DNA from 2 places in the Micromonospora sp. NPDC005197 genome. Region 2 is predicted to be linked to the other one. Evidence: riboswitches for the same ligand, from Rfam matches in the RefSeq annotation. Region 2 holds a riboswitch; the other holds the start of a gene.
The links. Region 2 has a riboswitch for cobalamin ahead of ABZU46_RS19970 (ribonucleoside-diphosphate reductase subunit alpha). Riboswitches for the same ligand answer to the same signal wherever they lie in the genome.
Positions count from the first base shown of each region.

Region 1 (6,605 bases), on a different contig from region 2:
CGCTGCCGGCACCGCCCCGCGGGCCACCGTCGTCCGGGCCACGACGGTCGGCGCCGCCGTCGTCCGGGCCGCCGTGCCCGCCGGAGCCACCGCCCGGGCCGCCACCGTCGGGGTCCGAGCCGTCGGGGCGCGATCCAGCGGGGCCACCGTCGTGCGGGCCGCCGTCGTCGTCCGGATCGTCGGGGTGGGCGTCCTGGGCGCGCTGCAACGCCTCGTCGAGGCGCTTCTCATCCAGGCCCGGCGTGTCGAACGGGTCACGGCGGCGGCGGTGCGGCAGGGCGAGGCGGGCGGCGACCCGTACGTCGTCGATGGTGACGCGGTCCCGGCCGTGCCAGGCCGCGTGGGCGAGGGCGGTACGGGCGGTGACGATGTCGGCGCGCATCCCGTCCACGTCGAACGCGGCGCACACCTCGGCGATCTGCCGCAGCGCGGCGTCCGGAAGGCGTACCCCGGGAAGCCGGCGGCGGGCGGCGGCCACCTGGCCGGCGATCTCCGCGTCGGCGTCGGCCCAGCGGGCGGCGAAGCCCGCCGGGTCGGCGTCTGCGGCGAGTCGGCGACGCACCACCTCGACCCGGACCTCCGGGTCCCGGCTGGCACCCACCTCGACGGTGAGCCCGAACCGGTCGAGCAGCTGCGGGCGCAGCTCCCCCTCCTCCGGGTTCATGGTGCCGACCAGCAGGAAGCGGGCCGCGTGGCTGACCGAGACGCCCTCGCGCTCGACGTGGCTGCGGCCCATCGCCGCCGCGTCGAGCAGCAGGTCGACGAGGTGGTCGTGCAGCAGGTTGACCTCGTCGACGTAGAGGACTCCCCGGTGCGCGGCGGCGAGCAGGCCCGGTTCGAAGGCGCGTACCCCCGCACCGAGGGCCTTCTCCAGGTCGAGCGATCCGACGACCCGGTCCTCGGCGGCGCCGACCGGCAACTCCACGAGACGGGCCGGACGGGTCTCGGCGGTGGCGTCGGCCGGGTGCGGCCCGTCCGGGCAGCCCGGGTCGGGCTCGGCGGGGTCGCAGCCGAAGCGGCAGCCGGCAACCCGATGGACCGGGGGCAGCAACGCGGCGAGCGCCCGGACGGCGGTGGACTTGGCGGTGCCCTTCTCGCCGCGCACGAGGACCCCGCCGATCGCCGGGGAGACAGCGTTGAGCAGCAGCGCCAACCGCATGTCGGCCATGCCGAGCACCGCGCTGAACGGATAGGTGATCATGCCCGGTCCTCCAGGTCGCCCTCGCTGGCCAGGTACGTGTCACGGAGTCGGTCCAGGGTGGCCGGCTCGGGTTTGGCCCACAGCCCCCGGTCGGCGGCCTCCAGCAGCCGCTCGGTGATGCCGCGCAGCGCCCACGGGTTGGACTGCTCCAGGAACTCCCGGGTCGTGTCGTCGAAGAGGTACGCGGCGGCCAGGTGCTCGTACATCCAGTCGTCGACCACGCCGGCCGTGGCGTCGTAGCCGAACAGGTAGTCCACGGTGGCCGCCAGCTCGAACGCGCCCTTGTAGCCGTGCCGGCGCATCGCCGCGATCCACTTCGGGTTGACCACCCGGGCCCGGAACACCCGCCGGGTCTCCTCGCCCAGCGTGCGGGTGCGCACGTCGTGCGGCATCGCCGAGTCGCCCACGTACGCCTGCGGCGACGAGCCGGTGAGGTGACGGACCATCGCCACCATCCCGCCGTGGTACTGGAAGTAGTCGTCCGAGTCGACGATGTCGTGCTCGCGGGTGTCCTGGTTCTTCACCGCCACCGCGATCCGGGCGAACGAGCGTTCCATGTCGGCGCGCGCCTCCCGCCCGTCCAGGCCCCGGCCGTACGCGTAGCCGCCCCACACCGCGTACACCTCGGCGAGGTCGGCGTCGCTGCGCCAGGTCCGCGCGTCGATCAGCGGCAGCAGGCCCGCGCCGTACGCTCCGGGCTTGGAGCCGAAGATCCGGGCGGTGGCCCGCCGCTCGTCGCCGTGTTCGGCGAGGTCGGCGGCGACGTGCGCCCGCACGTAGTTCTCCTCGTCCGGCTCGTCCAGCGCGGCGACCCGCCGTACGGCGTCGTCGAGCAGCGCCACGACGTGCGGGAACGCGTCGCGGAAGAAGCCGGAGATGCGCACGGTCACGTCGACGCGGGGCCGGCCCAGCTCGGCGGTCGGCACCACCTCGATGCCGGTGACCCGCCGGGACCGGTCGTCCCACACCGGGCGGCAGCCCAGCAGCGCGAGCACCTCGGCGATGTCGTCGCCCTGGGTGCGCATGGCGCTGGTGCCCCACACGGTCAACCCCACCGAGCGGGGGTACGTGCCGGTGTCGGCGAGGTGCCGGGCCAGCAGCGAGTCCGCGAGGGCCACCCCGACGTCCCAGGCGTTGCGGCTGGGGATGGCCTTCGGGTCGACGGAGTAGAAGTTGCGGCCGGTGGGCAGCACGTTGACCAGGCCCCGGGTGGGTGAACCGGACGGTCCGGGCGGCACGAACCGCCCGTCGAGCGCCCCGAGGGTGTGGGTCAGCTCGTCGGTGGTGCGCGCCAGCCGGGGCACCAGTTCGGTGGCGGCGAAGCGCAGCACCGCGACGACGTCCGGGATCGGCTGCCCGGTCACCTCGGCGACCACCGCGTTGACGGCCTCGGCGTCCCAGCCGAGCGTGTCCATCCCGATGACCAACCTCCGGGCGAGCGCCTCGATGAGGTCGACGGCGTCGGCGGCGGTGCCGGCCGGCCCGTCCACCACGTCGGTCAACGCCGTGGGCACCGCCAGTCGTTCGCCCGGTGCCGCCAGCAGTTCCTGCTCGTCGAGGCCGTACGCGGCGGCGAGGGCCTGTCGCAGGCCGGGCAGGGCGTGGTTGCCGCCCCAGATCTGGGGTGCGCGCAGCACCGCGAGGACCAGGTTGACCCGCGGTTCGCCGACGGGCGCGTCGGCGAGGATGTGCAGCCCGTCGCGGATCTGCACGTCCTTGACCTCACAGAGGTACCCGTCGAGGTGCAGCACGAAGTCGTCGAAGTCGCCGGCGTCGGGCATCGCCTCGGCGTGCAGGTCGTGGTGCAGCTCGGCGGCGCGCACCAGGTCCCAGATCTGCGCCCGCACGGTCGGCACCTTGGCCGGGTCGAGGGCCTGCACTGTCGCGTACTCGTCGAGCAGTTGCTCCAGCTTGGCCAGGTCGCCGTAGGTCTCGGCGCGGGCCATCGGCGGCACCAGGTGGTCGATCACCACGGCGTGTGCGCGCCGCTTGGCCTGGGTGCCCTCGCCGGGGTCGTTGACGATGAACGGGTAGACCAGCGGCAGGTCACCGAGGACCGCGTCGGGCGCGCAGTCGGCCGCCAGGCCGAGACCCTTGCCGGGCAACCATTCCAGGGTGCCGTGCTTGCCCAGGTGCACCACGGCGTCCGCGCCGAAGCCGCCGTCCGCGACGGGCGCGGCCAGCCAGCGGTACGCGGCCAGGTAGTGGTGGCTCGGCGGCAGGTCCGGGTCGTGGTAGATGGCGATCGGGTTCTCTCCGAAGCCACGCGGCGGCTGGATCAGCAGCACCACGTTGCCGAAGCGCAGCCCGGCGAGCACGAGGTCCCCGCCGTCGGTGTAGAGCTCGCCGGGCGGCTCACCCCAGTGCTCCCGCATCCGCTCACGCAGCTCGGCCGGTACCTGGTCGAACCACCGCCGGTAGGTCTCGCCGGGCACCCGGGCCTCGGCGGCGGCCAACTGCTCCGGGGTGAGCCACTCCACGTCGTGCCCACCGGCGGCGATCAGGGCGTGGATCAGCGCGTCGCCGTCGTCGGGCGGCGGCGCGTCCCCCAGGTGGTAACCCGCCTCGGCCAGTGCGGCGAGCAGCCGGACCGCCGAGACGGGGGTGTCCAGCCCGACGGCGTTGCCGACCCGGGAGTGCTTGGTGGGGTACGAGCTGAGCACGACGGCGACCCGCTTGTCGGCGTTGGGCACGTACCGCAGCCGGGCGTGACGTACCGCGATGCCGGCCACCCGGGCGGCCCGCTCGGGGTCGGCGGCGTAGACCGAGAGGCCGTCCGCGTCGATCCGCTTGAACGAGAACGGCACGGTGACGATCCGTCCGTCGAACTCGGGGATGGCCACCTGCATCGCCGCGTCCAACGGGGACAGCCCGGCGTCGCTGCCGGCCCACTGCTCCCTGGTGCTGGTCAGGCAGAGCGCCTGAATGACGGGCACGTCCAGGGCGGCGAGCGCGCCGACGTCCCACGCGTCCTCGTCGCCGCCCCCGGACGCGTCGGCGGCGACCGCGCCGCCGGCCGCGAGCACGGTGACCAGCAGCGCGTCACAGCGGGCGAACAGCCCGAGCGGGCCCGCGCCCGTGGTCAGGCCCCGCAGCGAGCCACAGAAGATCGGCAGCGGGTTGCCCCCGGCCTCCCGCACGGCCTCGGCCAGGACGTCGACGAAGGCGGTGTTGCCGGCGAGGGCGTGCGCCCGGTAGAAGACGATCCCCACGGTGGGCCGCCGCGGGTCGGTCGGGTGGTCACCGTGCACGCCGTACGCCGGGGTCGGCGCGGGCGGGGCGAACCCCTCGCCGGTGAGCAGCACCGTGTCGCACAGGAACCGGGCCAGGTGCCCGAGGTTGTCCGGCCCGCCCTCCACCAGGTACGCCAGCGCCTGGGTGACCACTCCGGACGGCACCGTGGAGATCGCCATCAGCTCCGCGTCGGGCACCGCCTCACCGCCGAGCACGACCGTCGGCACGCCGGTGGCGAGCACCGCGGCGAGGCCGTCCGGCCACGCCTGCCGACCCCCGAGCAGGCGTACGACGGCGAGGTCGACCCCGTCGAGCAGGGCGGGCACCTCGTCGGCCGCCACCCGCGCCGGGTTGGCGAGCCGGTAGTCGGCGTCACTGGCGCGGGCGGCCAGCAGGTCGGTGTCGGCGGTGGAGAGCAGCAGAACGCGCACGGCAGGCTCCGGACGGTAACGTCGGCACGCTCGCGAAAGCGGCCTGGCGACGTGGGATGGGCGCAGGGTTCAGCGGAGGCCGCGATCCGGCCGGCTCAGCGGCCTGCGGCCGGGAGCGACGGGCGGCGCGGTCCGGAACTCAGCGGTGAACGGAGTCGATGCCGATCGCGGCGACGGCACGGCCGCGGTGCGCAAGACGGCAGCAGCCGTCGATGATGGAGACGCCAAGCGTCATCGGGTCCTCCTCGGGTGTCCACGCCCTGGGGTACGTCCCGACGGCCGAAGTATCCTGGCTTCCGGATCGACGCTCTCCCCCGGCCTTCCAACCGCAGACACACGGCCGTGACTCACGAGGGGGGATCGCTCCCCGGTGACAGTGGCGGGACCGCGTCGGATTCGCACCGACTTCCTTCACTGCCGTCAGGCCGCGAATGCTGCCACACCCCTGCGCTGCGGGTCAACGCTGCTCCGGCCCGACGAACGGGCGTGCGTCACCGAGCCTCAACTGTCGACGCGACAGCGGATCACCCGACCTCGATGCCCCGGATCAATGCCCGACATCCTTTGCTCTGCTTCCCTATACGCAACGGGAATGGGGCGTCACTGGCGCTTATTGGTAAGCAGAGCAAAGGATCGGCGGAGCACTCTGGCTCGCGCCGCTGGCCCGGCGGTGGTGGCTTCTGGGCGGAGGAGTCTCAGCGGGCGTGGCGCTCCGGGTGTGCCCGATTCCACACCCGCATCCGCTCCGGGTAGCCGGTGCGGGCCGCCTCGTACAGCGGCACCGCGTGCTTGCGGGCGATGGCGCCCGCCGCGCGGGGTGTGCCGGTGCGGCGGCGGATCCATTCGCCGTCGTGGGCGATCGCCACCACTGTGGTGTCGGTGGCGGTGGTCTCCGGCTCCAGGTAGAACTCCACTCCCCGCCGGCTGGCGACGAACGACTCCAGCGCGGCGAGATCGTCCCGGGTGGCCTCGCGGTCCAGCTTCGTTGGGGTCGCCTCGGTGCCCCGTGACCGCCGGTTGAACCAGCCCATGCCCAGCCCCTCTCCTCGGACGCCACTCCAGTTCAGCACCGATTCCTGGCAATACGCTGCACGCCAGGTGGGAGAAATCTGACTCGGCGGAGCGCGGACGGAACCGCTGGAGCGGGCGTACCGAACGGAAGCCCTGAAAGCGGGGGACAACACTCCCCGCCATATCCAACATATACCGCATGGGGGGACTTGCGGCAAGGCCCCAGGTGTACCGCAGAATTGCCCGTCCAAGGCCAGGACCTGCGGAAACGGGAGCCAATACATGCACAACTCGTCGGCGGCGGCCAGCGCGTTCGACCTTCCCGACAACCTCGCCGCCAAGGCCGACCCGGCGCTGATCGACCGTGACGAGCAGCACTTCGCCGTCATCGCGGCGAGCCTGGAGCAGTCGATCGCCGAGCTGTCCGACCGCCTCGACGCCGAGCGCCGGGCACCCGCCGGCAAGGGCCGCCAGGCGGTCGTCCGGGACGAGGAGATCCGCCGGCTGACCGCTCGCCTGCGCGCCCTGCGGCGCTTCGGTCTGGACCTGTGCCTCGGGCGCATCGTCAGCGCGGACGACCCCGAGCCGGTCTACATCGGACGCTTCGGTCTCACCGACGGCAACGGTCGGCGGCTGCTGCTCGACTGGCGCTCCCCGGCGGCCGAGCCGTTCTTCGGGGCGACCCACGCCAACCCGATGGGCCTGGCGAGCCGGCGTCGGTACCGCTG
Region 1 is NZ_JBEXHY010000135.1:190-6,794, forward strand. It holds partial or broken gene ABZU46_RS27230 (ATP-binding protein) at 1-1,201, opposite strand, end outside; gene cobN (cobaltochelatase subunit CobN) at 1,198-4,866, opposite strand; cobalamin riboswitch at 5,149-5,278, opposite strand; gene ABZU46_RS27240 (hypothetical protein) at 5,562-5,897, opposite strand; gene helR (RNA polymerase recycling motor ATPase HelR) at 6,160-6,605, shown strand, end outside.
Region 1: it holds a riboswitch for cobalamin, as region 2 does, so the genes downstream of both, cobN (cobaltochelatase subunit CobN) here and ABZU46_RS19970 (ribonucleoside-diphosphate reductase subunit alpha) in region 2, are expected to answer to the same signal.

Region 2 (6,605 bases):
CCGGCCAGCGAGGGCGGGATGAACGTCGGGTTCATCGAGAACGGGGACTACATCAAGGTCAAGGGCGTGGGCTTCGGTACGGGCGCGACGTCCTTCTCCGCCCGGGTCGCCTCGGCCACGTCCGGTGGCACGATCGAACTGCGCCTCGGTAGCCCCACCGGCACCCGGGTGGGCAGCTGCGCGGTGCCGGGCACCGGCGGGTGGCAGACCTGGCAGACCATCTCCTGCCCGGTCAGCGGCGCCACCGGGACCCAGGACCTGTACCTGCGCTTCACCGGCGGCAGCGGCAACCTGTTCAACTTCAACTGGTGGCAGTTCCAGGCCGGCGGCACCACGACGCCCACCCCCACCCCCACCGCGACGTCGACGCCCACTCCGACGCCGACTCCGACCCCCACCCCGACGCCCACTCCCACGCCGACGCCGACGCCGACGCCGACGGTCCCGGCTGGGCAGTCCTGCGCGGTGACCAACACCGTGATCAACACGTGGCAGGGCGGATTCGAAGGACGGCTGACGGTCACCAACGCCGGGGCCTCGTCGCTCGCCGGGTGGCGGGTCACCTTCACCCTCCCCAGTGGGCAGACGGTGTCACAGGTCTGGAACGGCACCCTCACCCAGACGGGCAACCAGGTGACCGTCGCGAACGCCGCCTACAACGGGCAGCTCGCGCCGGGAACGTCCACCACCGCGGGCTACCTCAGCACGAGCGCCACCACCAGTCCGCCGACCATCACTCCGACCTGCTCCCCCGCCTGAGGGTCACTCCACCCCCAAGAACACCCCCACCCCATCCCCACCTCGCCCGCCGCCGACGTTGATCATGAATTTGGTGCCCCTGACACGCCGATAGGGGAGCAGCAACTTCCTGGTCGACGGGGTGGGGAGGGGGTGGGGTGGGGGTCCTAGAAGTCGTCGTCGAAGGCCACCGTCCCGGTCACTCCCACCTGGTACGCCGACACCCGCCGCTCGAAGAAGTTGGACAGCTCCTGGACGTCCTGCAACTCCATGAAGGCGAACGGGTTGGCGGACCCGTAGTGCGGGGCGATCCCGAGCTGGACGAGACGGCGGTCGGCGACGTGCTGGAGATACTCCCGCATGTCCGCCCGGGTGAGACCGGGCACGCCCTGACCCACCAGGTCCTCGGCGAACTGGACCTCGCACTCGACGGCCTCGGTGAGCATCTGGCGAACCTGGTCGGCGAGATCGTCGTCGAACAGGTCGGGCTCCTCGGCACGCACGGTGTCCACCACGTCGAACGCGAACGCCATGTGCATCGACTCGTCGCGGAAGACCCAGTTGGTGCCGGAGGCCAGGCCGTGCAGCAGGCCGCGGGAGCGCAGGAAGTAGACGTACGCGAACGCGCCGTAGAAGAACAATCCCTCGATGCAGGCGGCGAAGCAGATGAGGTTGAGCAGGAACGCGCGCCGGTCGTCCCGGGTCCGCAGCTCGCGCAACTCCCCCAGCGAGTCGATCCAGCGGAAGCAGAACTCGGCCTTGCGGCGGATCGAGGGGATGTTTTCGATGGCGGCGAAGGCGGCGAACCGCTCGGTCTCGTCGGGCACGTACGTGTCGAGCAGGTTGAGGTAGAACTGGACGTGCACGGCCTCCTCGAACAGCTGCCGCGACAGGTAGAGGCGGCCCTCCGGGCTGTTGACGTGCTGGTACAGGTTGAGCACGAGGTTGTTGGCGACGATCGTGTCGCCGGTGGCGAAGAACGCCACCAGCCGGCTGACCAGGTGCCGCTCGGCCGGCGACAGCCTGTCCAGATCGGCGAGGTCGGCGTGCAGGTCGACCTCCTCGACCGTCCAGGTGTTGCGGATGGCGGCGCGGAACCGGTCGAAGAAGTGCGGGTAGCGCATCGGGCGGAGAGTGAGATCCATCCCGGGGTCGAGCAGCATGTGCGTGGTCCTCGCGTCAGCGGCGGTGTCGGAGACGGTCACTGGCACGCCTCGCACGACTCGGGGTTCTCCAGCGAGCAGGCCAGCGCCTCGGCGTCACTCGTCGACGGCGTGACGAGGGCGACGGCGGCGGGCGTGACGGTGGCCTGCTGGATGCGCGTGGCGGGACGGGAGCGCAGGTAGTAGGTGGTCTTCACCCCGGTCTTCCAGGCGTACAGGTACATCGAGGAGAGCTTGCCGATGGTGGGCGAGGCCAGGAACAGGTTCAGCGACTGGGACTGGTCGATGAACGGGGCGCGGGCGGCGGCCAGGTCGATCAGCGCCCGCTGCGGCAGCTCCCACGCGGTGCGGAACAGCTCCCGCACGTCGGCCGGGAGTTCCACGACGTCCTGCACCGACCCCTCCGCGCGCCGGATCGCCGACCGGATCTGCTCGGTCCACAGGCCACGCGCCTTCAGCTCGCGGACCAGGGCCGTGTTGACCTGGAGGAACTCCCCGGACAGGGTCTCGCGCTTGAACAGGTTCGAGACCTGCGGCTCGATGCACTCGTAACACCCGGCGATCGAGGCGATGGTCGCGGTCGGCGCGACCGCCACCAGCAGCGAGTTGCGCAGCCCGTACTCCCCGACCCGCTGGCGCAGCGCGGCCCAGCGCGCGGTCTGCGTACCCTCGACACCCCACAGGTCGGGTTGGAGCTGGCCCCGCGCGGCCCGGGTCTGGGCGTACGCCGGATGGGCGCCGAACTCACGCGCCAGGTCGGCGGAGGTCTCCAGCGCGGTCAGGTACAGCTCCTCGCTGATCCGGGTGGACAGCTCCCGCGCGGCCGGCGAGTCGAACGGCAGCCGCAGTGCGAAGAACACGTCCTGCAGGCCCATCAGCCCGAGCCCGACCGGCCGCCAACGGGGGTTGCTCGCCGCCGCCTGCGATGTCGGGTAGTAGTTGATGTCGATGACCCGGTCGAGGAACGTCACCGCGGTCCGGACCGTGGCGCGCAGTCGCGGCCAGTCGATGCCGCTCCCGGTCAGGTGGGCGGCGACGTTCACCGAGCCGAGGTTGCACACCGCGGTCTCGGCGTCGCTGGACACCTCGATGATCTCGGTGCACAGGTTGGACAGGTGCACCACGTTGCCCGGCTCGGCCGTCTGGTTGCACAGCCGGTTGGCCGCGTCCTTGAAGGTCATCCAGCCGTTGCCGGTCTGGGCCAGGGTGCGCATCATCTTTCCGTACAGCTCCCGCGCCGGCACCTGCCGCACGTAGCGGCCCTGCGCCTCGGCCGCCCGGTACGCGGCGTCGAACCGCTCCCCCCACAGGTCGGGCAGCTCGGGAACCTCGTCCGGGTCGAACAGCGACCACACCTCGTCGGCCTCGACCCGGCGCATGAACTCGTCCGGGATCCAGTTGGCGAGGTTCAGGTTGTGGGTACGCCGGGCATCCTCGCCGGTGTTGTCCCGCAGTTGCAGGAACTCCTCGATGTCCGGATGCCACGGCTCCAGGTAGACGCAGGCCGCGCCCTTGCGCCGGCCGCCCTGGTTGACCGCGGCGACGCTCGCGTCGAGCGTACGCAGCCACGGCACGATCCCGTTGGACTGCCCGTTGGTGCCGCGGATCAGCGCGCCCCGGGACCGGACCCGGGAGTACGCGATGCCGATGCCACCGGCGAACTTGGACAGGTTCGCGACCTGGGCGTAGCGCTGGTAGATCGACTCCAACTCGTCGCGCGGCGAGTCGACGAGGTAGCACGAGGACATCTGCGTGTGCCGGGTGCCGGAGTTGAACAGCGTCGGTGAGCTGGGCAGGTAGGCCAGGCTGGACATCAGCCGGTAGAAGTCGACCGCCTCGTCCGGCGTACGGGACAGGCCGCAGGCCACCCGCAGCAGCCAGTACTGCGGGGTCTCCAGCACCAGCCGGCTGGTGGGGTGGCGCAGCAGGTACCGGTCGTAGACCGTACGCAGCCCGAAGTACTCGAAGCGGCGGTCGCCGTCGGCGTCGACGGCGTCGTCGAGCGTGCTGCCATGCGCGGCGACGAACGCGGCGGTCTCGTCTCCGATCAGCCCCTGCGCGTGGCCGGTCCGGATCGCCGCGCTGAACGAGGTGACGCCCTGTCGGCGTACCTCCCGGTCGATGTGGCTGGCCAGCAGCCGGGCGGCGAGGCGCGAGTACTGCGGCTCCGTACCGATCATCTCGGCAGCGGTCTGGATGGTCAGCCGGTCCAGCTCGGCTGTCGTCGCGCCGTCGTACAGGCCGCTGATCGTGCGGGTCGCCACCCGCAGCGGGTCGACGTCGGGCAGGTCGTCGGCCCAGCGCTCGACCTCGGCGACGAGCCTGCGCACGTCCACCGGCTCGCTGGCGCCGTCGCGTTCGCGGACCTGCGTCGGCGTACGCCGGAGGGCCGTCTCGCCGCCGGCCGCGGCTACCTCGGTAACTGTCACCACTCACTCCTCGCGAGCTTGAGGACCTGATGGCCCTCGGCACGAGGAGACCGACACCGGCGGACGCCACGCCGGCGGCGCGGATCCGAAAGGCGTCGGCCGTCCCACGCGGCCTCGGACCACCGCCCACCCGGATGCGGGTACGCGGCGCGCTGGCAGGTCTTCGGACTCGCGGGCACGACCGGGGTTAACCCGGTCCCCTACTGGCCGTCGCTTCCCAGGCCAGGTGGCGGCCCAGTGCTGATGACGGCTGTCGTTCCCACTCACCGCTGCGGGGCAGTCCCGGAATTCCACCGGGTTCCCTCTTGCCTCGACCACCCTGGAATGTGTGGCCGAACCAGCTGCGGTCGACACCATATATAGGGGCGACTGGGTTTGTCACACCCCACATGTCGAGTCCGGGCGTGTCGCGGTCGTCGCTGACGGCAGTCGTCGATCCGTCGGCGACGGCAGACGCGCGAGCATCCGGCGGGGTCGCGTTCGGACACCGCCGTCGGCTTGACCGACCGAACCGGCACCGATACGGTCGACCCACTATCTGCGGCGACGCGAGGGAAGCCGGTGAGAATCCGGCGCGGTCGCGCCACTGTGAGCGGTCCCCGACCCCGGGGCCGCGAGCCAGGACGCTCGGTCGTCCGCAGCCTTGCGATGGGGACGCGTCATCCCCGAGGAGGTTCGTGCACGCATGTCCAGTTCCACGTCCAGCCAGCCGCTGGTGCACCCCGCTGCCCCGACCCGTCTCCTGTGGACGGTCCTGGCCACCGTCGCCGCGCTCACCCTGCTGGCCTATCTCGTCGCCTTCGACCAGGGCGCGGTCTCGCGCAGCGGGACGTACCTGCACGAGCTGATGCACGACGGCCGGCACCTGCTCGGTGTCCCGTGCCACTGAGCGGCACCAGCACCGCACCCACCTTCGTCACGGTTCTCCTGCGCGGGCTGCTCGCCGGCCTGGTGGCCGGCCTGCTCGCCGGAACGTTCGCCTACGTCGTCGGCGAACCCCACGTCGAGGCGGCCATCGCCATCGAGGAGGCGGCGGCACACGCCGAACCCGCCACCGGGGGGCACCAGCACGACGAGGACGCTCTGGTCAGCAGGAACGGCCAGCGCGGCGGGCTGTTCCTGGCCACCGCCCTGTTCGGGGCCGCGATGGGTGGCCTGCTGGCCACCGCCTACGTCCTGTTCAACCGGCGGCGGCGCACGGTTGACGACGGGTGGTCCGGCCTGCTGCTGGCCGGCGGCGCGCTGCTCGGCGCGGTGATCGTGCCGTTCCTCAAGTACCCGCCGAACCCGCCGGCCGTCGGCGACCCGGCCACCATCAACCAGCGCACGGTCACCTACCTGCTGCTGGTGGTCCTCGGCCTGGTGGCGGTCTGGTCCGGTTCGCTGGGCTACCGGTCGGTCGGCGAGCAGGCGCCGGTGTGGCTGCGCGCCGCCGCGGCGGTCGGCGGGTTCCTGCTGGTCACCGGCGTGGCCTACGTGGTGCTGCCGTCGTTCCAGGAGGTCCCGGGGGACTTCCCCGCCACGCTGCTGTGGAGCTTCCGGCTCGCCTCCCTCGGCACCCAGGTGGTGCTGTGGACCGGGATCGGCCTGCTCTTCGCCGCCCTGATGCACCGGCAGCGCGCGGTAACCGACGCACGACTGGCCGGGTGAACGCCACCAGCCTGCGGCTGGTCGCCCACGGTCACACCGCCGCCCTGCGGCGGGCCCGGTTCGGCGGGGACGACACACTGGACGAGGGTGGCCGCAGCGCCGCCCTCGCCCTGTCCCCCACCGTGCTGGGCCGGCGGGCGCCGTCGGGCGACACCGACGCCTGCCTGTCCAGCCCCGCGGCGGCGGCCGTCCAGACCGCGTACGCCCTCGGTCTCGCGCCCGCTGTGGAGACGGCGCTGGCCGACTGCGACTACGGCGACTGGACCGGCCGGTCGCTGGAGGAGATCGGCGCCGCGCAGCCCGACGCGCTGCGCGAGTGGCTGTCCACCCCGGACGCCGCGCCGCACGGGGGCGAGTCCGTCGCCGCCCTACGCGAGCGCGTCGGCCGCTGGCTGGACCAACAGCGCGGCCTCGGCCGACGGGTCACGGCCGTCACCCATCCGCTCGTGATCCGGGTCGCGGTCGTGCACGCCCTGGGACTACCGCTGGCGACGTACCGGCAACTGGACGTCGAGCCGTTGGCGGTCGTCCGGCTCACCGGCCAGGGCCCACGGTGGCGGCTCCGCCTGAGCGCGCCACCGGCACCCGCGAGCGGGTGACGACTGTCGACCACGGCCCCTGTAGA
Region 2 is NZ_JBEXHY010000062.1:14,957-21,561, reverse strand. It holds gene ABZU46_RS19980 (family 43 glycosylhydrolase) at 1-759, shown strand, start outside; gene ABZU46_RS19975 (ribonucleotide-diphosphate reductase subunit beta) at 906-1,901, opposite strand; gene ABZU46_RS19970 (ribonucleoside-diphosphate reductase subunit alpha) at 1,940-4,330, opposite strand; cobalamin riboswitch at 4,467-4,687, opposite strand; cobalamin riboswitch at 4,884-4,957, shown strand; gene ABZU46_RS19965 (CbtB domain-containing protein) at 5,016-5,219, shown strand; gene ABZU46_RS19960 (CbtA family protein) at 5,210-5,980, shown strand; gene ABZU46_RS19955 (histidine phosphatase family protein) at 5,977-6,579, shown strand.